Regions from separate parts of the Delftia sp. BGA-UO-ETr-SB1 genome, predicted to be linked through region 3. Evidence: predicted binding sites of a transcription regulator. Region 3 holds the regulator's gene; each other region holds the start of a gene.
What was found. Region 3 encodes FNR, which switches genes on or off when oxygen is low (the NO sensors DNR and NnrR bind a similar motif). Its sites were predicted from a motif close to TTGATNNNNATCAA; they were not measured.
Positions count from the first base shown of each region.

Region 1: a site for FNR is predicted at 7,885-7,898, ahead of AC57B5_RS24745 (DUF7933 domain-containing protein). Genes of this name have one in related genera too.
Region 2: a site for FNR is predicted at 1,738-1,751, ahead of AC57B5_RS16735 (DASS family sodium-coupled anion symporter). Genes of this name have one in related genera too.

Region 1 covers NZ_JCAQOW010000006.1:1,310,808-1,320,596, forward strand. The annotation lists gene AC57B5_RS24705 (DUF3683 domain-containing protein) at 1-1,104, shown strand, start outside; gene AC57B5_RS24710 (HIT family protein) at 1,104-1,559, shown strand; gene AC57B5_RS24715 (gamma-butyrobetaine hydroxylase family protein) at 1,570-1,992, shown strand; gene ubiE (bifunctional demethylmenaquinone methyltransferase/2-methoxy-6-polyprenyl-1,4-benzoquinol methylase UbiE) at 2,220-2,951, shown strand; gene AC57B5_RS24725 (Tim44 domain-containing protein) at 3,005-4,021, shown strand; gene AC57B5_RS24730 (ubiquinone biosynthesis accessory factor UbiJ) at 4,144-4,782, shown strand; gene ubiB (ubiquinone biosynthesis regulatory protein kinase UbiB) at 4,779-6,344, shown strand; gene AC57B5_RS24740 (high affinity choline transporter 1) at 6,403-7,851, shown strand; gene AC57B5_RS24745 (DUF7933 domain-containing protein) at 8,029-9,789, shown strand, end outside.
Region 2 covers NZ_JCAQOW010000005.1:1,451,853-1,461,641, reverse strand. The annotation lists gene AC57B5_RS16755 (DNA-directed RNA polymerase subunit alpha) at 1-541, shown strand, start outside; gene rplQ (50S ribosomal protein L17) at 728-1,120, shown strand; tRNA gene AC57B5_RS16745 (tRNA-Met) at 1,142-1,218, shown strand; gene AC57B5_RS16740 (hypothetical protein) at 1,301-1,618, opposite strand; gene AC57B5_RS16735 (DASS family sodium-coupled anion symporter) at 1,913-3,418, shown strand; gene AC57B5_RS16730 (alkylhydroperoxidase domain protein) at 3,431-4,018, opposite strand; gene AC57B5_RS16725 (CMD domain protein) at 4,015-4,710, opposite strand; gene AC57B5_RS16720 (putative FMN-dependent luciferase-like monooxygenase) at 4,707-5,837, opposite strand; gene AC57B5_RS16715 (dipeptide ABC transporter ATP-binding protein) at 5,818-7,509, opposite strand; gene AC57B5_RS16710 (ABC transporter permease) at 7,506-8,462, opposite strand; gene AC57B5_RS16705 (ABC transporter permease) at 8,459-9,406, opposite strand; gene AC57B5_RS16700 (TIGR04028 family ABC transporter substrate-binding protein) at 9,435-9,789, opposite strand, start outside.
Region 3 covers NZ_JCAQOW010000004.1:159,782-169,570, reverse strand. The annotation lists gene AC57B5_RS01275 (bifunctional diguanylate cyclase/phosphodiesterase) at 1-940, opposite strand, end outside; gene AC57B5_RS01270 (cyclic di-GMP phosphodiesterase) at 937-2,283, opposite strand; gene AC57B5_RS01265 (sulfite exporter TauE/SafE family protein) at 2,353-3,069, opposite strand; gene hemN (oxygen-independent coproporphyrinogen III oxidase) at 3,075-4,457, opposite strand; gene fnr (fumarate/nitrate reduction transcriptional regulator Fnr) at 4,620-5,339, shown strand; gene AC57B5_RS01250 (hypothetical protein) at 5,421-5,708, opposite strand; gene AC57B5_RS01245 (FixH family protein) at 5,888-6,202, opposite strand; gene ccoG (cytochrome c oxidase accessory protein CcoG) at 6,260-7,714, opposite strand; gene ccoP (cytochrome-c oxidase, cbb3-type subunit III) at 7,792-8,709, opposite strand; gene AC57B5_RS01230 (cbb3-type cytochrome oxidase subunit 3) at 8,737-8,874, opposite strand; gene ccoO (cytochrome-c oxidase, cbb3-type subunit II) at 8,886-9,518, opposite strand; gene ccoN (cytochrome-c oxidase, cbb3-type subunit I) at 9,538-9,789, opposite strand, start outside.

The sequences.
Region 1 (9,789 bases), on a different contig from region 3:
CTGGCCATGGCCATGCTCAACGCCACCAATCCGGACACCATCAAGTTCATGCGCTCGGCCATGGTCGGCGTGGGCTTCAAGGCCCAGCGCCTGGCCTCCGACGTGCTGCACAGCCTGGCCAAGAAGCAGACCCAGCGTCCGCCGGCCTCGGTGGGGCGCGCGCCGCTCAAGGAGCAGGTGATCCATTTCGTCAACAAGAAGCTGCCCGGCGGCCTGCCCAACAAGACGGCGCGCGCCCTGCTGGACATCGAGGACAAGGACTACGTGCCCATCATCCGCAGCCCGCAGACCACGAGCGCGGACACCGAGGCGGTGTTCTACTTCCCCGGCTGCGGCTCCGAGCGCCTGTTCAGCCAGGTGGGCCTGGCCACCCAGGCCATGCTCTGGCATGCCGGCGTGCAGACCGTGCTGCCACCCGGCTACCTGTGCTGCGGCTATCCCCAGCGCGGCAGCGGCCAGTTCGACAAGGCCGAGAAGATGATCACGGACAACCGTGTGCTCTTCCACCGCGTCGCCACCACGCTCAACTACCTGGACATCAAGACCGTGGTGGTCAGCTGCGGCACCTGCTACGACCAGTTGCAGGGCTACGAGTTCGGCAAGATCTTCCCGGGCAGCCGCATCATCGACATCCACGAATACCTGCTGGAAAAGGGCGTGACGCTGCAGGGCAAGGAGGGCTACCTCTACCACGACCCCTGCCACTCGCCCATGAAGCTGCAGGACCCCATGAAGACCGTCAAGGCCCTGGTGGGTGAAGGCGTGGTCAAGAGCGAGCGCTGCTGCGGCGAATCGGGCACGCTGGGCGTCACGCGCCCCGACATCTCCACGCAGATCCGCTTCCGCAAGGAAGAGGAACTCAAGAAGGGCGAGGCCGCGCTGCGCGCCAGCGGCGCCCTGGCCGAGAAGGACAACGTGAAGATCCTCACCAGTTGCCCCAGCTGCCTGCAGGGCCTGTCGCGCTACGGTGGCGATATGAACAACGGCCTGCTGGAAGCCGACTACATCGTGGTCGAGATGGCGCGCCAGATCCTGGGCGAGAACTGGATGGCTGAATATGTTCAGCGCGCCAACGCCGGCGGCATCGAACGGGTGCTGGTCTGATGGCCGCTCCCGCTTCCTGCCCCCTGTGCGCCACAGAAGGCGGCGTGCCCGTCTGGCGCGGCCAGCGCCTGCGAGTGATTCGCGCGCAGGAAGAAGGCTTTCCAGCCTTCTACCGCGTGGTCTGGAATGCGCATGCGGCCGAGTTCTCCGACCTGGACGCCGCCGACCGCCAGCACTGCATGGATGCCGTGGTCGTGGTCGAGCGCGTCTTGCGTGAGCGCCTTGCGCCGGCCAAGATCAACCTGGCGGCGCTGGGCAACATGGTGCCGCACCTGCACTGGCATGTGATTGCGCGCTTTGACTGGGACAGCCATTTCCCGGGCGCGGTCTGGGCCCCGGCCCAGCGCCCGTGCAATGGCGAGCGCGAGGTCGAGGTGGCAGCGCGCTTGCCAGCCATAGACACGGCGCTGGTCCAGGCACTCGATGCCTGGCAGCAGCACCCCGCCACTGAATGAGGAGCACCGCATGGCCGGCCTGACCCCTGACACCCCAACCCCCGAAGCCCTGACCGTGCACGGCGCATCGCGCGTGCTGGAAGTCGCCTACTCCGACGGCGCAAGCTTTCGCATCCCCTTCGAGCTGCTGCGCGTGTACTCGCCCTCGGCCGAAGTCCAGGGCCATGGCCCGGGCCAGGAAGTGCTGCAGACGGGCAAGCGCGAGGTGTCCATCACGGCCATCGAGCCCGTGGGCAACTACGCCATCAAGCCCTTCTTCAGCGACGGGCATGAAAGCGGCCTGTACACCTGGGAATACCTCTACGAACTGGGCCGCCGCCAGGACGAGTTCTGGGCGCAGTACCTGGACCGGCTGCAGGAGTCCGGCATGGACCGCGACACGCCCATGCCCGGCAAGGCCAGCGGCGGCGGACACGGCTGCGGCAGCCACTGACGCCGCGCACGGGTGCGCGCTGTATGGCGCCGTTCCCCTCGCACCACATTCCGGACCTCTGTACGGCACAGGGTTATTGGGGGTGGTGCTATATTTAAAATAGCTTGAAAGTCTTTGTTTGAATGCGTTTCAAGCTGTTTGTTCTTGATAACCCTTGCCCGGCAAAGCCCGTGGCCACACGGGGTTGTCGCTGTACGCATTACTACTGCTTGCTTAGCATCGTTGTTATGAGCACCACACATTTCGGATTCCAGTCGGTGGACGAGCGCGAGAAGGCCAGCCGCGTGCGCGGCGTGTTCGACTCGGTCGCTTCGCGCTACGACGTCATGAACGACCTGATGTCGGGTGGTCTGCACCGTGCCTGGAAGGCCTATACGGTGATGGTGGCCAACCTCAAGGAAGGCGACAAGGCGCTGGACATCGCGGGTGGCACGGGCGATCTGGCCCTGGCCTTCGCCAAGAAGGTCGGCTCCACCGGCCAGGTGGTGCACACCGATATCAACGAAGCCATGCTGCGCGTGGGCCGCGACCGCCTGATCGACAAGGGCGTCATCCTGCCCACCATGGTCTGCGATGCCGAGGCTCTGCCGTTTCCCGACAACCATTTCGATCTGGTCAGCGTGGCCTTCGGCCTGCGCAACATGACCCACAAGGATGCGGCGCTCAAGGAAATGAACCGTGTCCTGCGCCCCGGCGGCAAGCTGCTGGTGCTGGAGTTCTCCAAGGTGGCCAAGCCCCTGGAGAAAGCCTACGACTGGTACTCCTTCAAGATTCTTCCGGCCATGGGCAAGCTCGTGGCGGGCGATGACGCCAGCTACCGCTATCTGGCCGAGTCCATCCGCATGCACCCCGGCCAGGAGGATCTCAAGCGCCTGATGCAGGAATGCGGCTTCGGCCATGTGGACTATCACAACATGACGGGCGGCATTGCGGCCCTGCATGTGGGAATCAAGTGCTGAGCGCGTGAGGCGTTCGGTGAGGTGACGGCAACACGATTATTCGAGGAGATGACATGAAAAAGCTATGGTCTATGGTCTTGGTCGCGATGCTGGTGGTGGTCCACGGCACGGCCGACGCCAAGCGCATGGGCGGTGGCGGATCGGTGGGCAAGCAGTCGAGCAATGTGACGCAGCGTGAAGCTACGCGCGCGCCGGCGCAGAACACGCCGCCGCAGAACGCCGCCACACAGAACGCTGCGGGCAAGCCTGCCACGCCGCCTGCGGCCGCTCCGGCCAAGAAGCCCTGGGGCGCCATGCTCGGCGGCCTGGCCGCCGGCCTGGGCCTGGCCTGGCTGGCCCACTCGCTGGGCCTGGGCGCCGCCTTCGGCCAGTTCCTGCTGATCGCCCTGCTGGCCCTGGTCATCATGGTCGTGGTGGGCATGGTCATGCGCTCGCGCCGTGCAGCGGCCGGCGCGCAGCAGGCATCGTCCAGCCCCTTCGCCTTCCAGAACGCGGCCCCTGCGGGCGCGGGCAACATGGGTGGCAACGTGGACAGCGCACCGCTGGCACGCCAGTACAACCCCGAGAAGGTCGGCAACGACGCCTCGGCCCGTCCCTGGGAGCAGAACCACCAGCCGGCCGCCCTGGCCTCGGGTTCCGGCGTGCAGATCGGCTCTGCCCTGGCAGGCTCGCAGAACTGGGGTGTGCCTGAAGGCTTCGATACCGAAGGCTTCCTGACGGCTGCCAAGCGCAACTTCGTCACCCTGCAATCGGCATGGGACCGCTCGGACATCGCTTCGCTGCGCGCCATGATGACCGACGAGATGCTGACCGAGATCCGTGGCCAGCTCAGCGAGCGCGAAGTGCAGCGCCCTGGCCAGCCCAACCAGACTGACGTGGTCATGATCGATGCCCAACTGCTGGGCATCGAGGATCTGGGCAATGACTATATGGCCAGCGTGGAATTCTCGGGAATGATCCGCGAGGACGCCTCGGCAGGCCCCACGCCCTTCCGCGAGGTCTGGAACATGACCAAGCCCAAGAGCGGCAGCAGCGGCTGGCTGGTCGCCGGCGTCCAGGCACTGCAGTAAGTAATTTGCAGAGGACCGGCGCAAGCCAGGGATGCGACAGGGGGTCACGCCATGGGCTGGCCACTTGTCTCGACCGGATTTGCGTCGGCCGCATCCTCTCACTTCGGGAATAATCGGGGACTATGGCAACACAGTCCCCTTTTTCTTTTCTGAACGGTCTCATGGAACGCGTGATGGCCGGTCCGCAACCGCCGCAATGGCTGGTCAGCGAGGTGCATCAGCGCCTCGTGCTGTTCCTCAACCATGTGCTGATGCAGGAGAAAGAGGCGATGGAGCGCCTCGTGCGGCAAAAGGGCCGCGTGGCGCGCGTGCAGTGGCGCGGCTACTCCATGGCCCTGCAGATCACGCCCGCCGGCCTGTTCAACGTGGCGCCCGAAGGCGCGCAGCCCGACCTGCTGCTTGAAGTCACCGAGACCTCCCCGCTGGCCCTGGCCCAGGTGGCCCTGCGCGGCGACAAGCCCTCCATCCGCATCGAGGGCGACGTGCAACTGGCCGCCGACATCAACTGGCTGGTGGACCACGTCGAATGGGACGTGGAGGAAGACCTGGCCCGCATCATCGGCGATGCGCCCGCGCACACCGTGGCCAAGGTCGCGCGCAGCGCCGCCCAGGCGCTGCGCCAGTTCGTGGGCGCCCGCATGGCCGGCAAGCCCGATGCCGATGCCCCCGCCCCCGAGGCCGCACGTGCGGCAGCGCCCGCCAGCGCGCCCGTTGGTTCCCCCGTGGTATCCCTGCCCGGTTTCGAGAACGACAAGCCATGAGCCGGTTTCTTCGCGGGCTGACCATCCTCTGGGTGGTGTTCCGCTACGGACTCGACGAACTGGTGCTGTCGAGCTTCGAGCATCCCTGGATGCGCCGCGCACGCGCGGTGCTCACGCTGGGCCGGCGGCTGGACAAGCCGCGCGGCCAGCGCCTGCGAGAGGCTCTGGAGGAGCTGGGGCCCATCTTCGTGAAGTTCGGCCAGGTGCTGTCCACGCGCAGCGACCTGATGCCGCCCGACGTGGCCGAGGAGCTGGCCCGGTTGCAGGACCGCGTGCCCCCCTTCAATTCGCAGATTGCGGTGGACACCATCGAGCGCGCCTTCCGCAAGAAGCTGGACCAGATCTTCGTGAGCTTCGAGCGCGAGCCGGTGGCCAGCGCCTCCATCGCCCAGGTGCACTTTGCCGTGATCAGCGACCGCAACGGCGTGCAGCGCGACGTGGCCGTCAAGGTGCTGCGTCCGGGCATGAAGACCGTGATCGACAAGGACCTGGCGCTGATGCACATGATGGCGCGCTGGGTCGAGCGCCTGTCGGCCGACGGCAAGCGCCTCAAGCCCCGCCAGGTCGTGGCCGAGTTCGACAACTACCTGCACGACGAGCTGGACCTGATCCGCGAAGCCTCCAACGCCGCGCAGCTGCGCCGCAACATGGAAGGGCTGGACCTGGTGCTGATCCCCGAGGTGTACTGGGATTTCTGCCGCAACGACGTGATGGTCATGCAGCGCATGACCGGCGTGCCCATCAGCCACGTCGAGCGCCTGCGCGAAGCTGGCGTGGACATCCCCAAGCTGGCACGCGACGGCGTGACCATCTTCTTCACCCAGGTCTTTCGCGATGGCTTCTTTCACGCCGACATGCACCCGGGCAACATCATGGTCAGCCTGGAGCCCGAGACCTTCGGGCGCTATATCTCGCTGGACTTCGGCATCGTCGGCACGCTGACCGAGTACGACAAGGAATACCTGGCGCAGAACTTCACGGCGTTCTTCCGCCGTGACTACAAGCGCGTGGCCGAGCTGCACATCGAAAGCGGCTGGGTGCCGCCGAGCACGCGCGTGGACGAGCTGGAGGCCGCCATCCGCGCCGTCTGCGAGCCGTACTTCGACCGTCCGCTGGCCGAGATTTCGCTGGGCATGGTGCTGATGCGCCTGTTCCAGACCTCGCGCCGCTTTCAAGTCGAGATCCAGCCGCAACTGGTGCTGCTGCAAAAGACGCTGCTCAACATCGAAGGCCTGGGGCGCCAGCTGGACCCCAACCTGGACCTGTGGAGCACGGCCAAGCCCTTCCTCGAAAAATGGATGCTGGACCAGATGGGCCCGCAACGGCTGTGGCGCGAGCTGCTGGCCGAGGCGCCGCGCTATGCCAAGCTCATTCCCGAGTTGCCGCGCCTGATCCATCGCCGGCTCACGCGCAACTCCGGCGAGCACGACGAACTGCTCAAGGAGCTGCTGCAGCAGCAAAAGCTCACCAACCGCCTGTTGCAGGCCATCGTCAGCGCCGGCATCGGCTTTGTCATAGCGCTGATCCTGCTGCAACTGGTGGTGCGGCTGCGCTGGTACTGAGAACACTGACGGGTTTCCGGACCTCTCCCTTTTCCCACTTTGAAACAGGAGTGCCAGCGTGCTGCTCTCTATGGTGATCGCCTACCTGTTCGTGACCATCGCCATCGGCCTGTGGGCGGCCAGGCGGGTCAAGAACACGGCCGACTTCGCAATTGCCGGGCGCCATCTGCCCATGTACATGATCATCACCACCACGTTTGCCACGTGGTTCGGCTCGGAGATCGTGCTCGGCGTGCCCGCCAAGTTCATCGAGGGCGGCCTGCGCGGCGTGGTCGAAGACCCGTTCGGCGCGGGCATGTGCCTGATCCTGGTGGGCCTGTTCTTCGCGGGCAAGCTCTACCGCATGACGCTGCTGACCATCAGCGACTACTACCGCCACCGCTATGGCCGGTCCATCGAGATCGTCTGCTCGCTGATCATCATGCTCAGCTACCTGGGCTGGGTCTCGGCCCAGGTCACGGCCCTGGGCCTGGTGTTCAACCTGCTGTCGGGCGGCACGGTCAGCATTTCCATGGGCATGGCCATCGGTGTGGTGTCCATCCTGGCCTATACGCTGTTCGGCGGCATGTGGTCGGTGGCGGTGACGGACTTCCTGCAGATGATCATCCTGGTCGTCGGCCTGGTGGTGCTGGCCTGGTTTGCCAGCGACATGGCTGGCGGTGCCGGCAAGGTCATCGACCTGGCCGTGAGCCGCGATCTGTTCCAGTTCTGGCCCGAGCCCAGCTGGCATGAAATCCTCTTCTTCTTTGGCGCGGCCATCACCATGATGCTGGGCTCCATTCCCCAGCAGGACGTGTTCCAGCGCGTGATGTCGGCCCACAGCGAGAAGGCCGCCACGCGCGGCACCGTCATCGGTGGCTCGGCCTATATCTGCTTCGCCTTCGTGCCCATGTTTCTCGTGGCCAGCGCGCTGATCATCATGCCCGGCGAGACGGCGGAGCTGCTCAAGCAGGACCCGCAGAAGGTGCTGCCCACCCTGGTCATGGACAAGATGCCCTTCGTCATGCAGGTGCTGTTCTTCGGCGCGCTGCTGTCGGCCATCAAGTCCTGTGCCTCGGCCACGTTGCTGGCGCCCAGCGTGACCTTCACCGAGAACATCTGGCGCCAGTTCCGCACCCAGGCCAGCGACCGGGAAATGCTGCTGGCCATGCGCATCAGCGTGCTCGTCTTCAGCATCTGCGTGCTGGCCTACTCGATCAAGATGGAAGGAACGCCCATCTATGAGCTGGTCTCCAGCGCCTACCAGGTGCCGTTGGTTGGTGCCTTCGTGCCGCTGGTCTTCGGGCTGTACTGGAAGCGCGCCACCACGCAGGGCGCCATTTGCGCCGTGGCACTGGGCATTGGCGTGTGGGTGGTCTTCATGGCCACGCCGGCTTTGCACGAGGCATTTCCGCAGCAATTGGCGGGACTGCTGGCTGCAGTGACGGGGATGGTGGCCGGATCACTGGCGCCGCAGTGGCTGGCCAATCGCAGTGCAGACATTCTTGAATTCAGCCCCGAAAGGTAAGCGCCGTCACACCATCATTTGTAAAAACAATTGATGACAATCATCAATAGTCATTAACTATATAGTCGGCGGCTGGGATTGTGGAGGTCCCGGAATGCTGACTTGGGTGGTTTGAAGCACAGGTCGTGACAGTACGGTGGACCTCCGAATAGCAAACGCTTGGGAGGAAGCACCGTCATGAAAACACTCAAACTGATTGCGAGGGCTCGCCAGCTGAAGCTGCGGCCTGTTGCTGGCGTCCGGTTCCGATGGAGGTGGCTTGGAGGCGCCTTGCTTGTGCCAGCCCTGTGCGGCCAAGTGGCAATGGCTGCGCCGAGGATACCGGTCGCGCCGGTCATTGTCTGGAGCGAGGACTTCGAAAACCCGCAGACACCCCCCATCACCACGGAGGGGCGGGATCTGCTGGTCTACCAGGGCGCGGACCCTGCGGGGCAGATGTATACCGCCGACCCCCTGTACCGGATGAGCGCCAACCAGTGCAATGGCATAGTCACGTCCTTCAACCAGGATCCAACTTCGGCGACGATGAGTGCGGCCTGCGGTTCCCAAGGCAATTGGAACGCCCTGCAGCAGATGGCGGAGGTCGCAGGGCGCTATCAGGGCCAGAGTGCGGCGGATGCGGTCAAAAATCACGTCATGGCGATGCTTACAGCGAATGGAACCTATCCTGCTGGCGCAATTGCCTTTCGCACCAAGGCCAATATTCCGCAAAGTTCCGGCAGCAGATTCCTCACGGCCCGTGCCGATGTGGTGGCGAACTTCTGCTCGTCAGGATTCGTCGCTCCGTTGCTGCGTTTTTCTCTTGTCAATGACGCTAATGCGGAACTGCCCATCTCCATGAACGCTGTCGATCCATGCGTGGATGGTGTGTCGTTCAATACGATGCCTATCGGTATTGGGATCATACAAACGGCCAGGGCCCAGACAGTGACCTCTCCCGGAGCCCTGCTCTTCAGCGGAGCCTCTGTCGGGTTTGTTCTGCACAATGACCAGACCAGCTCCATGGGCAACGATTCGTCGATCGACAACGCGCAGATCATCGATGTCACGCCGCAGCTGGACAAGGCCTTCTCGCCTGCCAGCATTCAACTCGGCCAGGTCTCCCGGCTGACCATGACCATCACCAATACGACTGATCTGCTGCGCAAGCGAGGCTGGTCGTTTACCGACAACCTGCCTGCAGGACTGGTCGTCGAGGGCAATGCCAGCACCACCTGCCCCGGCACGACCGTGCAGGCGGCAGCAGGCGGCAGCACCGTGACCGTGTCCAACGGAGACCTGGCCCAGGGCGCCGCCTTCTGCGAGGTGAGCCTCGACGTGCGCCCGACCGCGACAGGCAGCTTCACCAACGGTCCTTCCAACCTCTCCCTGATCGGCCTGAACCAGCCGGCCACACTGGCTGTGCTGGCGGTTGCGCCAGCGGCCGACATGCAGGCCACCAGCGTCGATCTTCCGCCATCCATGACGGTGGGGGCGCCGGTATCCGGCAGCTTCAGCTGCACCAATGCGGGACCCAGCCCTGCGGCGGCAGCATCGTGCGCCATTTCAGGTCTGCCGGCAGGCGCTTCCGTGTCCTGCACTCCCGCTGTTCCTACAGGATCGCCGCTGGCCGCAGGCGACAGCATCGCCTGCACGGTAGGCTTCACGCCTGCTGTCACGGGCGCCATCACGGCACTGGTGACGGCCGGCAGTGCAACGACAGATCTGGTGCCGAGCAACAATGCGATGTCCTTCCCCTACAACCCAGGGGAGTCGGCGGACATGAGGGCCACGGAGCTGACCCTGCCGGCCTCCATGGCGGTGGGCACGCCGGCATCCGGCAGCTTCAGCTGCACCAACGCGGGGCCCAGCCCTGCGGCGGCAGCCTCGTGCGCCATTTCAGGCCTGCCGGCAGGCGCTTCCGTGTCCTGCACTCCCGCTGTACCTACAGGATCGCCG
Region 2 (9,789 bases), on a different contig from region 3:
GCGCCGCTATGGCGACGAGTCCACGAAGTCGATCGGCCGCATTGTGCTGGACGCTTCGTTCTCGCCCGTCAAGCGCGTGAGCTACGCCGTCGAATCGGCCCGCGTTGAACAACGCACCGACCTCGACAAGCTGGTGGTGGAGATCGAAACCAATGGTGCGATCACTGCCGAGGACGCCGTGCGCGCATCCGCCAAGATCCTGGTGGAACAGCTCGCCGTGTTCGCTCAGCTGGACGGCGGCGATATCGCCAGCGTCTTCGATGCTCCGGCCGGTGGCCGTGGTGCCGCAACCGCCTTTGATCCCATCTTGCTGCGTCCCGTGGACGAGCTGGAACTCACCGTGCGTTCGGCCAACTGCCTCAAGGCAGAGAACATCTACTACATCGGCGACCTGATCCAGCGTACCGAAAACGAGCTGCTCAAGACCCCCAACCTGGGTCGCAAGTCGCTCAACGAGATCAAGGAAGTCCTGGCTTCCCGCGGTCTGACGCTGGGCATGAAGCTCGAGAACTGGCCGCCTGCTGGCCTGGAAAAGCGCTAAGCACTATAATTGCAGGCTCTCCTTTTTGGAGAGCCTCAGTGCCTCGGGCAGTACCTGATACGGCTGCACGAATTAATCAACAACTTGCGCAAATTCGGTTGAGGCAAGCTGCAGATCCGGTAACGGGTCCAGGCTTGCATCCTTGTTTGCGCAAGCCCTAATTACATATTTTAGGAATAAAGCACCATGCGTCACGGTCACGGCCTCCGCAAACTCAATCGCACCTCTTCGCACCGCCTGGCGATGCTGAAGAACATGATGAATTCGCTCATCGAGCACGAAGCCATCAAGACCACCGTTCCCAAGGCCAAGGAACTGCGCCGCGTGATCGAGCCCATGATCACCCTGGCCAAGGTCGACACCGTTGCCAACCGCCGCCTGGCATTCGACCGCCTGCGCGACCGCGACAGCGTGACCAAGCTCTTCAACGAGCTGGGCCCCCGCTTCGCAAAGCGTCCTGGTGGCTACACCCGTATCCTGAAGATGGGCTTCCGCGTGGGCGACAACGCCCCCATGGCCTTCGTGGAACTGGTCGAGCGCGCTGAAGAAGGCGCCGCCGAAGCCAAGGCAGCTGAATAATCTGCTATAATTTTGGAATACCGCGCGATGGAGCAGTCTGGTAGCTCGTTGGGCTCATAACCCAAAGGTCGGAGGTTCAAATCCTTCTCGCGCAACCAAATTGAAAAGGGCTACGACAACTGTCGTAGCCCTTTTTTCATGCCCTCGCGCCAGGGCAAAGACCAGGCGGACAGCCCGGCATCAGCCGCCCAGCTGGTTGCCGATGCGCTGGCCCAGCCGCAGGCGCACGCGGTGGGCAATTTCCTGGGCGACCTCGGGGCTGAGCACTTCGCTGATGTGCAGCAGCTCGGTGTAGTGCATGTACAGAAGGCCGCGCAGGGTCTTGAATGCGGCCTCGTGCTCGGCGCCGCAGACGCTGGCGTCATTGGCCAGCACGCGCTCCACCACACCGGCCTGCAGCAGCGGGATCTTGCAGATGACGGCGTGGCGGGCGATCTCCAGGTCGATCTCCTGGAGCCGGCATTCCCATTCCTCGGGCAAGAATCGGTTGGCTGGCATGTCGGCTTTTCTCCTTTTTTCACTGCATGGGTACACCGGGGCAAAAGGCACCCGGTCTGGGGATGCTGTCATGTGAGCGGGGCTCGGTGGCCTGGGTCGCTAGGTTTACTGGCCCGGCCTTGATGCCTGTCAAACTTCGGTGGCGCAGGCGCCCGCTGGAAGCCGGGCTCATGCTGCACTGCATCATGATGTCAGTCATGCGGCGCGGCCGCCAGTGCCCGTGCAGGCTGGTGGGCTTTTGCTCCCGGCAGGCCATGCTCTCTCGGCGCCGCTCCGGCAACGCAAAGGATCCACATGCTCGAGAAGATCGCCTCGCTGTTCCGCTATTTCAAGGCGGCCGTGCCGTTCCGGCTGGTGCCGGCACTGATTGCCACCGCCGTGCTGTTCGGCCTGCTGCTGATGCCCGTGCCCGAGGGGCTGACGCCCAAGGGCTGGCAGCTGGTCGCCATTTTCCTGACCACCATCGTGGCCATCATCCTCAAGGTCATGCCCATTGGCGTGATGGCCTTGATGGCCATCGTTATCGTCTCGCTGTCCCAGGTCACCTCCGGCTCGTCCAAGGGTGCCATCACCGATGCGCTGAGCAGCTTTTCCAGCCCGCTGATCTGGCTGATCGTGGTGGCCATCCTGATCTCGCGCGGCCTCAAGAAGACGGGGCTGGGCAGCCGCATCGGCCTGATGTTCATCGCCCTGCTGGGCAAGCGCACCATCGGCATCGGCTACGGCCTGGCTATCTGCGAGCTGGTGCTGGCACCGTTCACGCCCAGCAACACGGCGCGCGGTGGCGGCATCGTGCACCCGATCATGAAGTCCATCGCCAATGCCTTCGAGTCGGACCCGGCCAAGGGCACGCAGGGCAAGGTGGGCACCTACCTGGCCCTGGTCAACTACCACGCCAATCCCATCACCTCGGCCATGTTCCTGACCGCCACCGCGCCCAACCCGCTGGTGGTGGATTTCGTGGCCAAGGCCACGGGCCAGGCCTTGCACCTGAGCTGGACCACCTGGGCGCTGTACATGCTGCTGCCGGGCCTGCTGTGCCTGCTGCTGATGCCGCTGGTGATCTATCTGCTGTCGCCGCCCGAGCTCAAGGCCACGCCCAATGCCGTGGAGTACGCGCGCAGCGAGATGGCACGCATGGGGCCGCTGTCGGGCAAGGAGCACGTGATGCTGGGCACCTTCGGCCTGATGCTGCTGCTGTGGGCCAACGTGCCGCAGATGCTGTTCGGCCCGGCCTTCGTGCTGGACCCCACCGTGGTCGCCTTCCTGGGCCTGTTCGTGCTGATCATCACGGGCACCATCGACTGGGATGACGTGCTGTCCGAGAAAAGCGCCTGGGATACCCTGGTGTGGTTCGGCGCCCTGGTCATGCTGGCCGAACAGCTCAACAAGCTCGGCGTGGTGTCCTGGTTTGCCGTGGGCATGAAGAACGCCATCGTCGCCAGCGGCCTGGACTGGCTGCCGGTGGCGGCCATCCTTGTGGGCGTGTTCGTGTTCTCGCACTACCTGTTCGCCAGCACCACGGCCCACATCAGCGCGATGATGCTGGCCTTCCTGACCGTGGGCGCGCAGCTGATTCCGGCCGACTATGTCGTACCCTTCATGCTGATGATGACGGCCGGCTCGGCCATCATGATGACGCTGACCCACTACGCCACCGGCACTTCGCCCATCATCTTCGGCAGCGGCTACGTCACGCTGGGCAACTGGTGGCGCGTGGGCGCGGCCATGTGCGTGATCGAGCTGCTGATCTTTGCCGTGGGCGGCAGTGTCTGGTGGAAGCTGCTGGGGCTGTGGTGAGGGCGGCCGCCCTCAAGCCGTGGTCCGTGGCTCGCCCAGCGACAGCATGAGCCGGTTGGCCCAGTTGAAGAAGGCCGTGCCGTGCAGCACATCGGAGATGGCGGCATCGTCCAGGCCTGCGGTGCGCAGCGCATCGATGTGGGCGGGCTCCAGCGCAGGCGGCGTCTGGGTCAGCGCCACGGCCGCCGTGACGATGGCGTTCCAGCGCGGGCCCAGGTCCGTGCCCGGGCCTTCGTCGAGCAGGCGCTGCACGTCGCCGCCCCTGCGCGAGAAGTGCGTGGCAAAGCGTGCGTGCACCGAGGCGCAGTAGATGCAGCCATTGGCGCGTGAGGTGGCCGCAGCGGCCAGCTCGCGCTCGGCACGCGGCAGGCCGGCGTCGGGGTTGTAGAAGATGTCCTTGTCGGTGCGTGTGCGTGCGCCCAGCGTGTCGGGGTCGCGCGCCAGCAGGCGGAAGTAGGGCGACTGCGCGCGTGAGGCATCGACCAGGCCTGCATGGTGGCGTTCGGTCAGCTCGCTTTCTTCCAGCGGCTCAATCCATGGCAGCCAGTCGAGTTGTTCCTGGGTGAAGACCTGGGGAGCGGCGGAGTTCGTTGAGGTCATGGCTGGGCTTGCAGGGTGGTGGGTTGATGGGCTGCCTGGGGCGCGGGGCGTGCAGCCAGCACGCGCAACCCCGCCACCACGCGGATCTGAAAGGACAGGAAGGACGCCAGCTGGGACAGGATGACGATGTCCGTCTCGCTCCAGCCCGCCTGTTGCAGCGCCTGCAGGGCCCCGGCGCTGGCGTCGCGCGGGTGGTAGGCCAGCAGGTGGGCATGGGCCAGCGCCGCGGCCAGGCGCGCGCCCAGCAGTGTGGCGTGGGCCGGGTCCACGGCATAGGCGGGGCCGGGCTGGTCCTCGCGGCTCAGCGGGCCTGCCGGGTAGCTGCCGTAAGGGCCGTGCGGGCCGCTGCCGGCCTGCAGGCTCTGGGCGCGGCCACGCACCACTTCGGACGCCACCACGGCGGCCAGTTCCGCATCCTCGGTGGCCAGCGCGCGTGTATAGAAGACGGCGCTGCGCGGCTCGCCATGCAGCCCGGCCGTGAAGGCGGCCAGGGCCAGCCGCTCGCGCAGCGAGACCGTGCCGGGCACGGGCTCGGCGGGCGTGAACAGGGCGGCAAAGCTTTGCTGGGCCTGCGTGCGTGCCTCGGTGCGGTGGCGGCGCACGCGGTCCAGGGCGCTGCCGGGGGTAATGTCGGCGAGGTGGTCGATCACGTCGCCGGGAAAGCGGGGCGTTGCGGTGGTGTTCATGGTCATGCGGCTTGCAGCAGTCCGGCCCGGACTGCGGGGAGGGAAGAAGGCGCTGGGGTGGACGTGGATGTGGACTCATCGGCACGGCGCCAGCCCAGGGCCGGTGCCACATGGGCGGCCGTCAGCTCGATGGAGCGCAGGATGGCGTTGTGCGGCGGGTCGATGGAATGCACCTGGAAGACGATGTCGCTCACGCGCGCCAGCGCCGTGTCGGCGCGCAGCGAGGCGATGACCTCGTCGGGCGTGCCCACATGCACGTCGTAGGCGGCGATGAGATCGGCCAGCGGCGCCTGCGGATCGACGCGGGCCGCCCATTGCGAGGGCTGGGCGGCATGGCGCAGGGCCACGCGGCGCAGGCCGGCCTCGGCCCAGCGCAGCGCCTCGTCTCGGCGGTCGGCCACGAACAGCGTGCGCGAGCCCAGGATGCGCGGCGCCCGCCCTGCGGGCAGGCGGGCGAGGTAGGCGTCGATGATGGGGTTCTGGATCTCGGACAGCGTGGCCTGCGGCGCGCCTTCGGGCCGTGGCTGGGTGCGCGACAGCATCAGGCCGTCGCCATTGGCCCCGGCCCGCGCGCCGCCCTCGGCCGAGAACGTGGCCTGCCAGACGCGCTCCAGCAGCTGCGGCGCGGCCGGGTACAGGCGCACGCCACCGGCCAGCGCGCGCCCGGCCCAGGCGTCCTGCAGCACGCCGAAGTTGCGTGCGAAGACGGCGCCGCGCTCGGCGCCCTGCACGCCAAAGGCCTCGAAGGATTCGGCCGTGCCGCCCGTGCCCAGGCCCACCTCCAGGCGGCCGCCGGTCAGCAGGTCCAGCACGGCCGCGTCCTCGGCCACGCGCAGCGCGTTTTCCAGCGGCAGCGTGATCACGCCCGTGCCGATGCGGATGCGCCGCGTGCGCGCCGCCACATGGGCCAGAAAGACGAAGGGCGAGGGCAGGCCGCCCTCGCTTTCATGGAAATGGTGCTGGGCCACCCAGGCCGAGTCGAAGCCCTGGGCCTCGGCATGGGCGATCTGCTCGGCCACCAGACGGTAGCGTTCGCCGGCCGGCGCATCGTCGAGCAGGCGGCTGAAGAAGCCCAGGCGCGGGCCGCTGCGGTGGGCGGCGCCAGCGTGTGTGTCAGGCGGGATGGGGGACAAAATCAATGCTCCTTTTGCCGGGAATGGCGTCCATGAGTTCACGCGTGTAGTCGCTGGTGGGGCGCTGGAACACTTCCTCCACGCTGCCCGCGTCCACCACCCGGCCCGCGCGCAGCACCGACACCGTGTCGGCGATCTGGCGCACCACGGCAAGGTCGTGCGAGATGAAGAGATAGGTCAGCCCCAGGTCCTGCTGCAGCTGGGCGAGCAGGGCCAGGATCTGCGCCTGCACGGTCACGTCCAGGGCCGATACGGCCTCGTCCAGCACCAGCACCTGCGGCTGCAGCACCAGGGCGCGCGCAATCGCCACGCGCTGGCGCTGGCCGCCCGACAGCGCATGCGGGCGCCGCTGCAGCACGGCGGTCGGCAGGCCCACGCGCTCCAGCATGTCGTGCACGCGCCGGCGGCGCTCATCGGCCGGCAGCGGGTCGAAGTTCAGCAGGGGCTCCTCAATGATGTCGAACACGCTCTGGCGCGGGTCCAGAGAACTGAACGGGTTCTGGTAGACCAGCTGCACGCGGCGGCGCAGCTGGCGCAGGGCCTCGCCGCGCAGGCCCGTGACCTCGGTGCCTTCGATGCGGATGCGGCCCGCCGTGGGCCGGCCCAGGCCCACGATGGCGCGGATGGTGGTGGTCTTGCCCGAGCCCGACTCGCCCACGATGGCATGCGTGCTGCCCCGGCGCACGCGCAGCGACACGCCGTCCACGGCGCGGAAGATGCCGCGCCCGTGGGCGGAGGCATGGCCGGGCGCCGCGAACTCGTGCACCAGGTCCTCGACCTCGATGGCCCAGTCATCGGCCGTGGCGGGCCGGGGCGTGCGGCGCGGCGCGGGCGCCAGCGAAGGCGCATCGGCCAGCAGCCGCCGCGTATAGGCGCTTTGCGGATTGCGCAGCAGCTCCAGCGTGGGGCCCTGCTCCTGGATGCGGCCGCCCTGCATGACGACCAGGCGGTGCGAACGGTCGGCCGCCACGCCCAGGTCATGCGTGACCAGCAGCACGGCCGTTCCGGTCTCGCGGCGCAGCGCGTCGATCAGGTCCAGGATGCGCCGCTGCACGGTCACGTCCAGCGCGCTGGTGGGCTCGTCGGCAATGATGAGGGCGGGCCGCAGCGCGATGGCGATGGCGATCAGCACGCGCTGGCGCATGCCGCCCGACAGCTCGTGCGGATACTGGCGTGCGCGCAGCGCGGGCTGGGACAGGCCCACGCGGGCCAGCAGCTCCAGCACGCGCGCCTCCACGGCCGTGCGGTCGCGCAGTCCGTGGATGCGCAGGATCTCGCCCACCTGGTCGCCCACCGTGCGCACGGGGTTCAGCGACATGGTGGGGTCCTGCGGCACCAGGCTGACCACGCGGCCGCGGATGGCGTTCCAGCGTGCGGCCGGCCAGCCCGAGACCTCGGTGCCCTGCAGGCGGATGCTGCCGTGCTCGCGGTGGCCGTTGTCGGCCAAAAGGCCGATCACGGCCTGGGCCGTGGTGGTCTTGCCCGAACCCGATTCGCCGACCAGGGCCACCACCTCGCCCGGTGCCACGGAAAACGACACGCCGTGCACCACGCGCTGCGCCTGGCCTGCGGCATCGCGGTAGGCCACGGCCAGGTCCTGCACTTCGAGCACGGGGGCGGTCGTTGCCACCGCTGGTGCGGCGTGGATGCGTTCCTCGATGGCGGCGCTCATGCAGGCCTCCGTGCGAAGGCCGTGGCGATGCGGTTGGCCGCCAGCACCACGGCCACCACGATCAGGCCCGGCGCCGTGGTCAGCCACCAGGCGGTGGCGATGTAGTTGCGGCCTTCGGCGATCAGCAGCCCCCATTCGGGCGTGGGCGGCGGCGCGCCGTAGCCCAGAAAACCCAGCGTGGAAATCGCAAGGATCGCCGAGCCGAACTGCAGCGCCGCCATGGCGATGACCGAGGTCAGCGAATTGGGCAGCACATGGCGCCATAGCACGGCGGCAAAGCGCCCGCCGCTGCCAAAGGCGGCCTCCACGTAGTCGGAGCGGCGCACGCGCACCACCTCCGAGCGCACCAGGCGCGCGAAGCTGGCCACCGAGACCACGCCCACGGCAATGGCCGCGTTGATGGTGCCAAAGCCCAGCACGATGATGATGGTCAGCGACAGCAGCAGCGAAGGCACGGCCAGCAGCACATCGACCAGGCGCATCAGCGCATCTTCCGTGCGCCCGCCCGTGGCCCCGGCCAGCAGGCCGATCAGCGTGCCCACGGCCAGGCCCACGCCCACGGCCACGAAGGCGCCCGACAGCGAATGCACGGCGCCATGCACCACGCGCGCCCACAGGTCGCGCCCCAGCGCGTCCGTGCCCAGCCAGTGCGCGGCGCCGGGCGCCAGCAACTGCTGGCCGGCCTGGCCCGCGATCGGGTTCTGGTGGGCGAACCAGCCGGGCGCCAGCGCCCACAGCGCGGCCACGGCGATCACCAGCCAGGCCAGGGCCAGCGTGGGCGGCAGGCGCCGCAGGGATTGCAGGCGGGCTGGCAAGGCGAAGCTGCGGCGCGGGGCGGCTGGCGCAGGGGCCGGGGACGGCGCTGGCAGCGCCATGGGAATGGGAGCAGGAGTGGCGGGCGCGGCCTGGGCATCCAGGGCCGGGGAAAGAGCGCTTGAGACGGCAGTGTTCATGGCCGGTTCTCCACGGAATGGCGCAGGCGCGGATCAAGCAGCGGGTACAGCAGGTCCACGGCGAGGTTGATGAGTACGAAGGCGGCGGCCGAGACGACCACCACGGCCTGGAGCACGGCCGTGTCCTGGTTGCCCACGGCCTGCTGGGTCAGCGTGCCCAGGCCATTGAGGCCGAACACGGCCTCCGTCACCACGGCGCCGGCCAGCAGCTCGCCGAACAGCACGCCGGCAATGGTCAGCGTGGGCAGCAGGGCATTGCGTGCCACATGGCGCAGCAGCACCCAGCGGCGCGATGCTCCCTTGGCCCGTGCCACGGCCACGAAGGGCTGGGCCAGCACGGCATCGATATTGCGCAGCAGCACCTGGGCCAGCGGCGCCGAGATCGGCACGGCCAGGGTCAGCGTGGGCAGCACCAGTCCTTCCCAGGGGCCGGGATTGATCACGGCGATCCAGCCCAGGCGGAACGACACCACCTGGATCAGCATGATCCCCAGCCAGAACACGGGCACCGAGACAAAGACCGAAGGCAGCGAATACAGCGCGTTGCGCAGCCAGGCAGGGGGCGCCAGGCTGGCAGCCGCCGCCAGCGCCACGGCCAGCAGCGCGGCTGCGGCAAAGCCCAGGGCCGCGAGCTTGAGCGTGGGTGGCAGGCTGGTGGCCAGGCCCTGGCTCACCGGCACGCCGGCCTGCAGCGAATAGCCGAAGTGGCCCGTGAGGAACTGGCCCAGCGTGTGCAGGTACTGCTGCCACACGGGCTGGTCCGAGCCGTAGGCGGCGCGGATGTCGGCAATCTCCTGCGGGCCCAGGCCCAGCTCGGGGTTCAGGAACTTGATCAGCACGGCATCGCCCGGCAGCAGCTGCAGCAGGATGAACGAGACCGTGAAGGCCGCCCACAGCACCAGGGCGGCCTGGGCGATGCGGCTGAGCAGATAGCGGCGCGGCATGGGAGCGGTTCCTCAGGGAGCGTTCCGGTCAGCGCCTGGCCAGCCAGGTGCTGTAGAAGCTGGGCCGGCCCACGGCCTCGAAGCCCACGTCGCGCACCCAGCCTGCGCCCGCAAAGGCCTGGGGTTCCTCGAAGATGGGGATCACATAGGCTTGGTCGATCAGGTAGTTCTGCACCTCGCCGGCCAGCGCCAGGCGCCTGGCGGCATCGGTCTCGGCCGCGATGGCGTCGAACAGGCCGTTGAGCTTGGTGTCCTCGAAGGACTTGACCTTCTGGCTCACGCCGCCCTTTTGCAGCAGCACGTTGCGGTTGGTCGGGTAGTAGTTGCTCTTGATCACGTCGGGATCGGCGCGGCCCACCATGCCGGGCAGCACGCCGGTCTTG
Region 3 (9,789 bases):
GGATGCGGGCCAGGTCGCCCAGGGTGTCGGCCTGGCCTTCGGAGGCCTCGAACAGCGACTCCACCGTGCGCCCCTGCACGGGCATGCCGCCCAGCAGGCGTTCGCAGGCCGGGTTGGTGCGGGCCACATCCATGTAGCCGTCGGCAATGAAGATGCCGTCCAGGCTGGATTCGAAGACGCGCGCTGCCAGCTCCAGGCCCGCCTGGGTCTGGGCCTCGGCCGTGATGTCGCGGAAGGAAAAGATCCGCCCCATGGGCAGGCCCCGGCGCAGCTGGGGCACGGCGCGGCGCTCCAGGATGCGGCCGTCGCGCAGGTCCAGCACGTCGGCCGCCTCCATCAGGGGCTGGGCCGACAGCAGCTTCAACTGGCGCGCATAGGATTCGGCATCGCGCACCTGGCTGGCCAGGTGGTCGAGGATGGCCACGTCGTTGCGGCGCACCAGCAGCGCCTCGGGAATGCCCCAGAGCGTGGCAAAGCGGTGGTTGAAGGCGCGGATGCGGCCATCGGGATCGCAGACCAGGATGGCGTCGGCCGCGGACTCCAGCGTGGCGCGCAACTCGCCCAGCAGGCTCTCGAACTCGGCCTCGTGCAAGGCCTGCTCGCGCCGGTCCAGCATGCTGACCAGCAGCACCTCGCCGTCGAGCGCGCGCACGCGCATCTCCACGGGCGCCAGCTGGCCATCGGCGCGGCGCACCTCGGCAATGAACTGGGCTCCGGCCTGCCAGTTGAAGGGATCGCTCCAGAAAGCCTGCTGCTGCGGCGTGGCGGCCAGCACCTGCACGGGCAGGCCCGGGGCCGCATCGGCCTCATAGCCGGTGACGGATTCGCTGGCAGCGTTGGCGCGCAGCACCTTCAGGGTGCGCGCATCGATCAGCCACAGGGCCTCCTGCAGTGCATCCAGCAGGCGGGGCCAGGCGCGGTTGAGCGCTTGCTTGTTCAAGACGCCACCTTCGGTGGATCCAACTCCACCGCCCGTTCAAAGTAATAGCAGACACGCCGGCGCGGCGACAGGTAGTCCAGCGCATCGCGCGGCAGCTGCGCGGGCGCCACTCCCCGGCGTATGCCCAGCTCGGGAAACAGCTCCAGCGCCAGCACGGGCGCCTGCGCGGCGGGCACGCCGGCATCGTGCACCATCACCGAGGGTTTGAGCGGGCGTGATGCATTCACGGACATGACCATGGCATGGCGCCCATCGGTCAGCTCCACCACCGAGCCCGGGGGGAACACACCCATCATGCGGATGAAGCCATTGAGCACGGGCGCGGCGAACTTGTCGCGCAGCCGGCTGAACAGCATGGACAGGGCCTCGTGCGGCGTATGCGGCGTCTGCGCATCGCCGGGATTGCACAGGCGGTCGTAGCTGTTGACCAGGGCCAGGATCTGGCCCGTGAGTTCCATGTCTTCGGCCACCAGGCTCAGCGGGAACCCCGTGCCGTCGGCCCATTCATGGTGCTGGGCGATGGCCGTGGTGACCTGGGCCGACAGGCCCATGCGCATGGCAATGGCCACGGATTCGCCCACATGGCGCTCGTAGCGCTCGCGCAGGGCGTCGGGCACGGAAGGCTCCAGGGCCAGGCCGTGCATGCCTTCGACACCGGCCACGGGCTTGCCCGCGTCATGCAGCAGCGCCGCCAGGCCCAGGTCGCGCAGCAGCGATTCCTGCAGGCCCAGGGCCCGGCCCAGCAGCAGGCTGAGCACGGTCACGTTGACGGCATGCACGCTCTGGCTGCTGCCCACGCCATCGGACAGCAGGTGAATGGCCACGTCCTGCGGGCCCGCCAGTTCGGCCAGGCAGCCATCGACCAGGGCCTCGGTGGGCATGCGCGCCTGCTCGGGCGCGCTGGCGATGGTGGTCTCTATGGCCACATAGCCGCGCTCCACCTTCTGAAAGCGCGCATTGCAGTCCTCCAGCCGGCCGCGCCAGTCGGGCACGGACAGCAGCAGCGGTGCTGGCGCAGGTTCGGTGGGTGCAGGCTCGGGGGCCACCACGACGGGCGGCAGCTCCTGCGGCGGCGGGGTGCGCACCTCGGCGGGCCAGGTGTCGCTTTTGTGCGGGACACAGCGCACCACCTCCAGGCCCAGGGATTTCAGGGTCTGGATCTGTGCGCTGGAGGTGATCTTGAAGCTGCTGACCGGAAAGGGATGGTTCAGCCACCCAACATCGAGCTGGACAAACATGCCCGGACGGAGGTCTCGGATATCGATGAGGACGGAATGGTTCACGCGCGGCAACGGCCCCGAGGCTGAAGGAATCGGCAATATGTAAGCCGATGATTCGGGCATTATCTCCAGTTCTGAGGGCCTCGCAGCCAATCCGCGGCCCCAGGTGCCAAGTCTGGCCTCAGCTGTTGCTCAACGGCACCAGAGGCTGGGCTTGTAGATCAGGTCCATCCACAGCGCCCAGACGGCCACGCCCACCAGCATCAGGCCGGCCAGGCGCGTGCCCCATTCGGCGCGCAGGCCGTTCAGGCGCTGCCGGCCCAGCCGCCACAGCCAGGGGCCGGCCACCAGCCACAGCCCGCTGCCCACGCCAAAGGCCGCCATGGCCAGCGCGCCCTGCAACGGGCCGCCGCTGAGCGCGGCGACCAGCACGGCCGAATACAGCAGTCCGCAAGGCATGAGCGCCCAGGCATAGCCTGCCGCCAACGTGCCGCCCGGCGCCGACACCCAGGGCTGCACGCGCCGCCAGGCAGCGCGGCCGGCAGACTCCAGCCAGGCGGGCTGGCGGGCCTGCACCATCATGGCAAGGCCCCAGGCCATCACGGCGACATGGGTCAGCGTCCAGAACGGCTGCAGCGCCGTGGTCTGGCTGGTGATCCAGGACAGGCTCTCCATGGCCAGGGCCGAGGCAGCGCCCAGGCTGGCATAGCCGGCCAGACGGCCGCCGTGGAACAGCGCCGTGCGCAGCCACAGCCGGCTTTGCAATCCATGCACTGCCACCACCTGCGAGCCGCCGCCCTGCCCCGCCCCACCCGTGACCACGCCGCAGGGCGCAGCGCACATGGCAAGGCAATGGGGCCCGCCGACGAGCCCCATGATCAAAGCGGTCCAGAGCAGCGACAACAGCATGGGGCCTAGATGATCCTCGAAAACCGCGCCCGGTTCTTGTCCGCCTGCAGATATCGGTCAAACAGCATGGCCACGCCGCGCACGAAGTACCAGCCCATGGGAGTGACCTGGAAGCCCTCGTCGCTGATCTGCACCAGGCCCTTGGCCTGCAGGTCCTCCAGGGCCGCCATCTCGGGCGCGAAGTACTCGCGAAAGCCCAGCAGCCATGCCTGCTCCATGGGCTCGAACAGCACGGCGCCCTGGCACATGATGGCCATGATGACGGCGCGGCGCACCAGGTCGTCGCGCGACAGCGCCAGGCCCCGCACCACGGGCAGGTGGCTGGCGTCGATGGCGTCGTAGTACTCCTCCAGCGTCTTGGCGTTCTGGCTGTAGCTGGCACCCACCTTGCCGATGGCCGACACGCCCAGCGCAATCAGGTCGCAGTCGGGCTGGGTGCTGTAGCCCTGGAAGTTGCGGTGCAGCCGGCCCTGGCGCTTGGCCACGGCCAGCGAGTCCTCGGGCAGGGCGAAGTGGTCCATGCCCACGTAGACATAGCCACCGTCCATGAACGCGGCGATGGAACGCGACAGCATGGCCAGCTTGTCGGCCCCCTGGGGCAGATCCTCGGCCGCAATGCGCCGCTGCGGCTTGAAGCGCTCGGGCAGGTGGGCATAGGCATAGAGCGCGATGCGGTCGGGCCGCAGCGCGTTGACCTGGGCCAGCGTGCGCTCGAAGGATTCGGGCGTCTGCTTGGGCAGGCCGTAGATCAGGTCCACGTTGATGGAGGCAAAGCCCAGCTGCCGCGCGGCCGCCACCAGCTCGAACACCTGCTCTGCCGGCTGCACGCGGTGCACGGCGATCTGCACCTGTTCGTCGAAGTCCTGCACGCCGAAGCTCAGGCGGTTGAAGCCCAGCTCCTTGAGCACGGCCAGGCGCTCGACGCTGACGGTGCGCGGATCGACCTCGATGGAGTACTCGCCACCCGGCTCCAGCTTGAAATGCTCGCGCAACAGGCCCATCAGCGTGCGCAGCTCGTCGTCGGAGAAGAAGGTGGGCGTGCCGCCGCCCAGGTGCAGCTGGCTGACGGTCTGGCCCTTGCCGCAATGGGCCGTGTGCAAGGCCATCTCGCGCGCCAGGTAGTCCAGGTAGACGGCGGCGCGATCGTGGTGGCGCGTCACGATCTTGTTGCAGGCGCAGTAGTAGCAAAGCGACTCGCAAAAGGGCACGTGCACATACAGCGACAAAGGCATGGCACGCGCTGCGGTACTCGATTTGCGTTGTTGCAGCGCCAGGATATAGTCCTCTGCACCAAAGGCCTCGACAAAGCGGTCGGCGGTAGGGAACGAGGTGTATCGGGGCCCCGGTACGTCAAAGCGACGCAGCAGCTCTGGGGTGACAGCGGTCATGGGTTTTTTCCTCTAATACCTCGACTGTGCCGCAGCACATCGGTCATGTCCTTGACTCATATCAAGAGTTGTTTGAGGGACTGCTGCGACAATTTGATCCAACTCATCGCAATCCACGAGGTCACCGCCGGCACGCTGTGTGCCGCTGATGTTTATCACTCCATGAACCTTCAGACCATCAAAGCCTCCTGCTCCAACTGCAACCTGCGCGAACTGTGCATGCCCATGGGCCTGGATGCCGAGCAGATGCAGCGCATCGACGACATCGTGGCCACGCGCCGCAAGGTCAAGCGCGGAGGCCTGCTGTTTCGCAACGGCGAGACATTCACCTCGCTGTACGCCATCCGCACCGGCTTCTTCAAGACCTGCGTGGCCACCGAGGACGGACGCGACCAGGTCACGGGCTTTCAGATGGCCGGCGAGATCATCGGCCTGGACGGCATCGTCAACGACCACCACACCTGCGATGCCGTCGCGCTGGAAGACGCCGAAGTCTGCGTCATGCCCTTCGACAAGCTGGAAGACCTGTCGCGCGAGGTCACGGCCCTGCAAAACCATGTGCACAAGGTCATGAGCCGCGAGATCGTGCGCGAACACGGCGTGATGCTGCTGCTGGGCAGCATGCGCGCCGAGGAGCGCCTGGCCGCCTTCGTGCTCAACCTGGTGCAGCGCCTGCATGCGCGGGGCTTTTCCAAGTCGGAACTGGTGCTGCGCATGACGCGCGAGGAAATCGGCAGCTACCTGGGCCTGAAGCTGGAGACGGTGAGCCGCACCTTCTCCAAGTTCGCGGACGACAACATCATCGAGGTGCGCCAGCGCCATCTGCGCATCCTGGACACGGAGGCGCTCAAGCGCATCGTCAACAGCCAGCAGTGCCAGTGAGCCTGCGAGGGCGGCAAGCATTCATCCGCCAATGAACAAGGCCCGCGACAGCGGGCCTTGTTCATTGCGGCGGGCTCTCGCTCAGTCCCGCCCCAGCCCCTGCATGGCCAGGTCCGGGTCGGGCTCGGAGACCACGCCGTCATTGAGATCGCGGGCCGAGCGGCCCAGCATGGTGGTCATCAGGCTGGAGAGCATGGTCACGCCCCAGAAGGCGAAGAAGGCCAGCGTGTAGATGCCCTGGCGCGACCAGCCCAGGTCGCCGAGCCAATGCAGCTCCAGCGGGTCCACAAAGGCAAAAACCAGCATCTCCATCACGGCGGCTGCCAGAAAGGCAGGCCAGGCAATCCACATCCAGCGTTGGGCCAACATCAGCGATCTCCTTGTGCTGTCGAGGGGTCGCCTTCATTGTGCGCCGCGCCAACGCATGGCGCCAAGCCCCGCAGCGCCCTGCACGCCTGTAGGAAACCCTCACCCGTCGCGCATGCCGGAGATGCGATCCGCCATGCAAAAAGGCCGCGACTGCGGCCTCTTGCAGGGGTGCACGGCGATCAGCGGTCCGTGGGGTGATCGTGCGCGGGCGTGGCCGCATGGTTGCGGCCGGTGACGGCGGGCGCCATGCTCTTGGGCACTTCGCGCATGCCATCGGCACGCTCGTTGATCGTGATGCCGTTGCGGTAGTAGTCGGGGTCGATCACGGGATCGGCGCCATTGATGGCGATGATGGCCGTGATCACGGCAGCGACCACCACGGCCGCCGGGCCGGCCACCACCAGCCAGACATGGCCGAACTTCCACCAGGGCTTGCCGGCGTCGGGGTGCGAGGGAGCCTGCGCGGGCGCGGACACTGCGGGACTGGAAGACATGGGAAACCTCTTTCTTTCAGGCGGCAGGCGCGGACCGTGCCGCGCCTGCCAGGAACATCACCGGGGCACCAGGAAGACGGCCTTTTCGGACGCGCGTCCCGCGCCTGAATGCACGGCATCGATATCGAAGAATACGGTGTGCGAGCCCGGCTCGGCCGAACCGTAGGGAATCTGCAGGCGCGCCGCAATGCCGCGCGTCTCGGCCGGGCCGACCTCGACTTCCTGCTCGGACGCCAGCTCCAGCCCATCGAGGCCATGGGCGCTGATGCGGTAGCGCTGGGCCTGCTCGGTGGCATTCATGATCTGCAGGCGGTAGACATTCTCCAGCTTGCCGCCCGCCACGATGCGCGACAGCGAGGCGCGGTCGCGGATCACGTCCACCTTGACCGACTGGCGCAGCGCAAGGCTCACGATCATGGCCACGCTCAAGCCGATCAGCACGGCCGAGTAGATCAGCACGCGCGGACGGAAGATGCGGCGCAGCACCTGGGCACGCCGCCACAGGCCGGCCATGGCGTTCTGCGTGGTCAGGCGGATCAGGCCGCGCGGGTACTCCATCTTGTCCATGATGGAATTGCAGGCGTCTATGCACAGGCCGCAGCCAATGCATTCGTATTGCAGGCCGTTGCGGATGTCGATGCCCACGGGGCAGACCTGCACGCACATCTTGCAGTCGATGCAGTCGCCCAGGCCCTGGGCCTTGTAGTCCACCTTCTTGGTGCGCGGCGCACGCGGCTCGCCCCGGCCCGTGTCGTAGCTGACGATCATGGTGTCCCGGTCGAACATGGCGCTCTGAAAGCGCGCATAGGGGCACATGTACTTGCAGACCTGCTCGCGCATGTAGCCCGCGTTGCCATAGGTGGCAAAGCCGTAGAACAGCACCCAGAACATCTGCCAGCTGCCCTGCAGCGCCAGCAGCTCGCCGCCCAGTTCGCGGATGGGCACGAAGTAGCCCACGAAGGTGAAGCCGGTCCACAGCGCAATGGCGATCCACAGCAACTGCTTGAGCGACTTCTTCCAGGCCTTCTCGAAGGTCCAGCCGTTCTTGTCCAGCCGCATGCGCGCGCTGCGGTCGCCTTCGACCTTGCGCTCCACCCACATGAAGATCTCGGTATAGACCGTCTGCGGGCACGAGAAGCCGCACCACAGGCGCCCGGCCACGGCCGTGAACAGGAACAATGCCAGCGCCGAGATGATCAGCAGGCCCGCCAGGTAGATGAAGTCCTGCGGGTACAGCACCAGCCCGAAGAGATAGAAGCGCCGCGTTCCGAGGTCGAACAGCACCATCTGGCGCTGGCCCCACTCCAGCCAGGGCAGGCCGTAGAAAACCAGTTGGGTAAGAAACACCAGGGCCCATCGCCAGCGTGCGAAGACACCGCTGATGGAGCGCGGGTAGACCTTCTTTTCCGACTCGAACATCGACACCAGCTCGCCCGGATCAGGCGTGGCCGGCGTGATCGGAATGACTTTGCGGGGAGGCTTCCCGGTGTCATCCCCGCTCTCGGGCTTCATGGTGGGTTCCTTTGTTTTTTTGAAATATCTGAAAACTCAAAACGCAAAAAGGCGGCGCCGCAGCGCCGCCCCCGTGCTTACTGACGGACTGCGCCGTCTTTGTGCGACATGCCCCAGACATAGGAAGCAAGCACCGCGATCTGCGCCTCGGTCAGCTTGTCCTTCTGGGCAGGCATCTCGTTGTGCTTGCCGTTGTTGATCATGGCCGTGATGGCGGCCTCGCCCCAGCCGTGCAGCCAGATGTCATCGGTCAGGTTGGGCGCGCCCAGGGCCTGGTTGCCCTTGCCGTCCATGCCGTGGCAGGCAGCGCAGGCCGTGAACTTGGACTTGCCCAGCGAAGCCTTGAGCGAGTCGTGCGGGCTGCCCGACAGGCTCAGCACATAGTGCGAGAGATTGCGCACATCGTCGGGCGTGCCGACGGCAGCGGCCATGGGCGGCATGATGCCGATGCGGCCGCCCGTGATGGTTTCCCTGATCTTCTCGGGCGTGCCGCCATGCAGCCAGTCGCCATCGGTCAGGTTGGGGAAGCTCTTGCCGCCGCGTGCATCCGAGCCGTGGCACTGTGCGCAGTTGTTCATGAACAGGCGCTCGCCGATGGCCATGGCCTGGGGGTCCTTGGCCATGTCTTCGGTGCTCATGCTCGTGAACTTGGCGTACAGCGGCTCCAGGTCCGCGCGGGCCTTGGCCATCTCGTTTTCATAGGCGCCCAGCTGCGTCCAGCCCAGCTTGCCCGCGAACGAGCCCAGGCCCGGATAGGCCGCCAGGTAGGCGAAGCCGAACACCGAGGTGATGATGAACAGCCACATCCACCACTTGGGCATGGGGTTGTTCAGCTCGCGCAGGTCCTCGTCCCAGACGTGGCCCGTGGTGTTGTCGGCCGAGGGGACCACCTTCTTGCGTGCGGTGAGATACAGCAGCAGCAGGCAGCCGATGATGCCGCCCAGCGTGATCGCCGTGACATAGATCGACCAGAAGTTGTTTACGAAATCGCTCATGGGAAGTTCTCGTTCTGGTGGAGGGACTCAGTCTTGCTCGAACGGCAGCTGGGCGGCCTCGTCGAAACGGGCCTGGTTGCGGCGGGCGAACGCCCACCACCAGATGCCGATGAAGCAGGCCAGCGAGGCCAGCGTGGCCACGATGCGCATGGTGGTGATGTCCATGTCGCTCTCCTTTACTTGACCGAACGGCCCAGGACCTGCAGGTAGGCGATGACGGCGTCCATTTCCGTCTTGCCCTTGACCTGCTCGGCAGCGCCGCTGATTTCCTCGTCGCTGTAGGGCACGCCCACCTTGCGCAGCGCGCTCATGTGCTGGGCGACCACGGTGTCATCCACCTTGTTCTTTTCCAGCCAGGTGTAGGCAGGCATGTTGGACTCGGGCACCACGTCGCGCGGGTTGTTCAGGTGGATGCGATGCCATTCGTCGCTGTACTTGCCGCCCACGCGGTGCAGGTCGGGACCCGTGCGCTTGGAACCCCACTGGAAGGGGTGGTCATAGACGAACTCGCCAGCCACCGAGTAGTGGCCGTAGCGCATGGTCTCGGCGCGGAAGGGGCGGATCATCTGCGAGTGGCAGTTGTAGCAGCCCTCGCGCAGATAGACGTCGCGGCCCATCAGCTGCAGCGGCGTGTAGGGCTTGAGGCCCGCCACCGCTTCCGTGGTCGACTTCTGGAAGAACAGCGGAACGATTTCCACCATGCCGCCGACGGCTACCACCAGCAGGGTCAGCACGATCAGCAGGAAATTGTTGGTTTCCACCTTCTCGTGGGAAAAGCTCTTGGGAGCGCTATTGTTGTGATCGGACATGAGTAATGCTCCTAGACGCTCAGGCGTGGGCCACGACGGCAGGCACGGCCACCTTCACCGAACGGCCCGAGATCGCGGTCTTCCAGGTGTTCCACAGCATGACCAGCATGCCGCCCAGGTACAGCAGGCCACCGGCCACGCGGATCACGTAGAACGGATAGCTGGCCTTGACGCTTTCGACGAAGGTGTAGGTCAGCGTGCCATCGGGATTGACGGCGCGCCACATCAGGCCCTGCATCACACCGGCGATCCACATCGCGGCGATGTACAG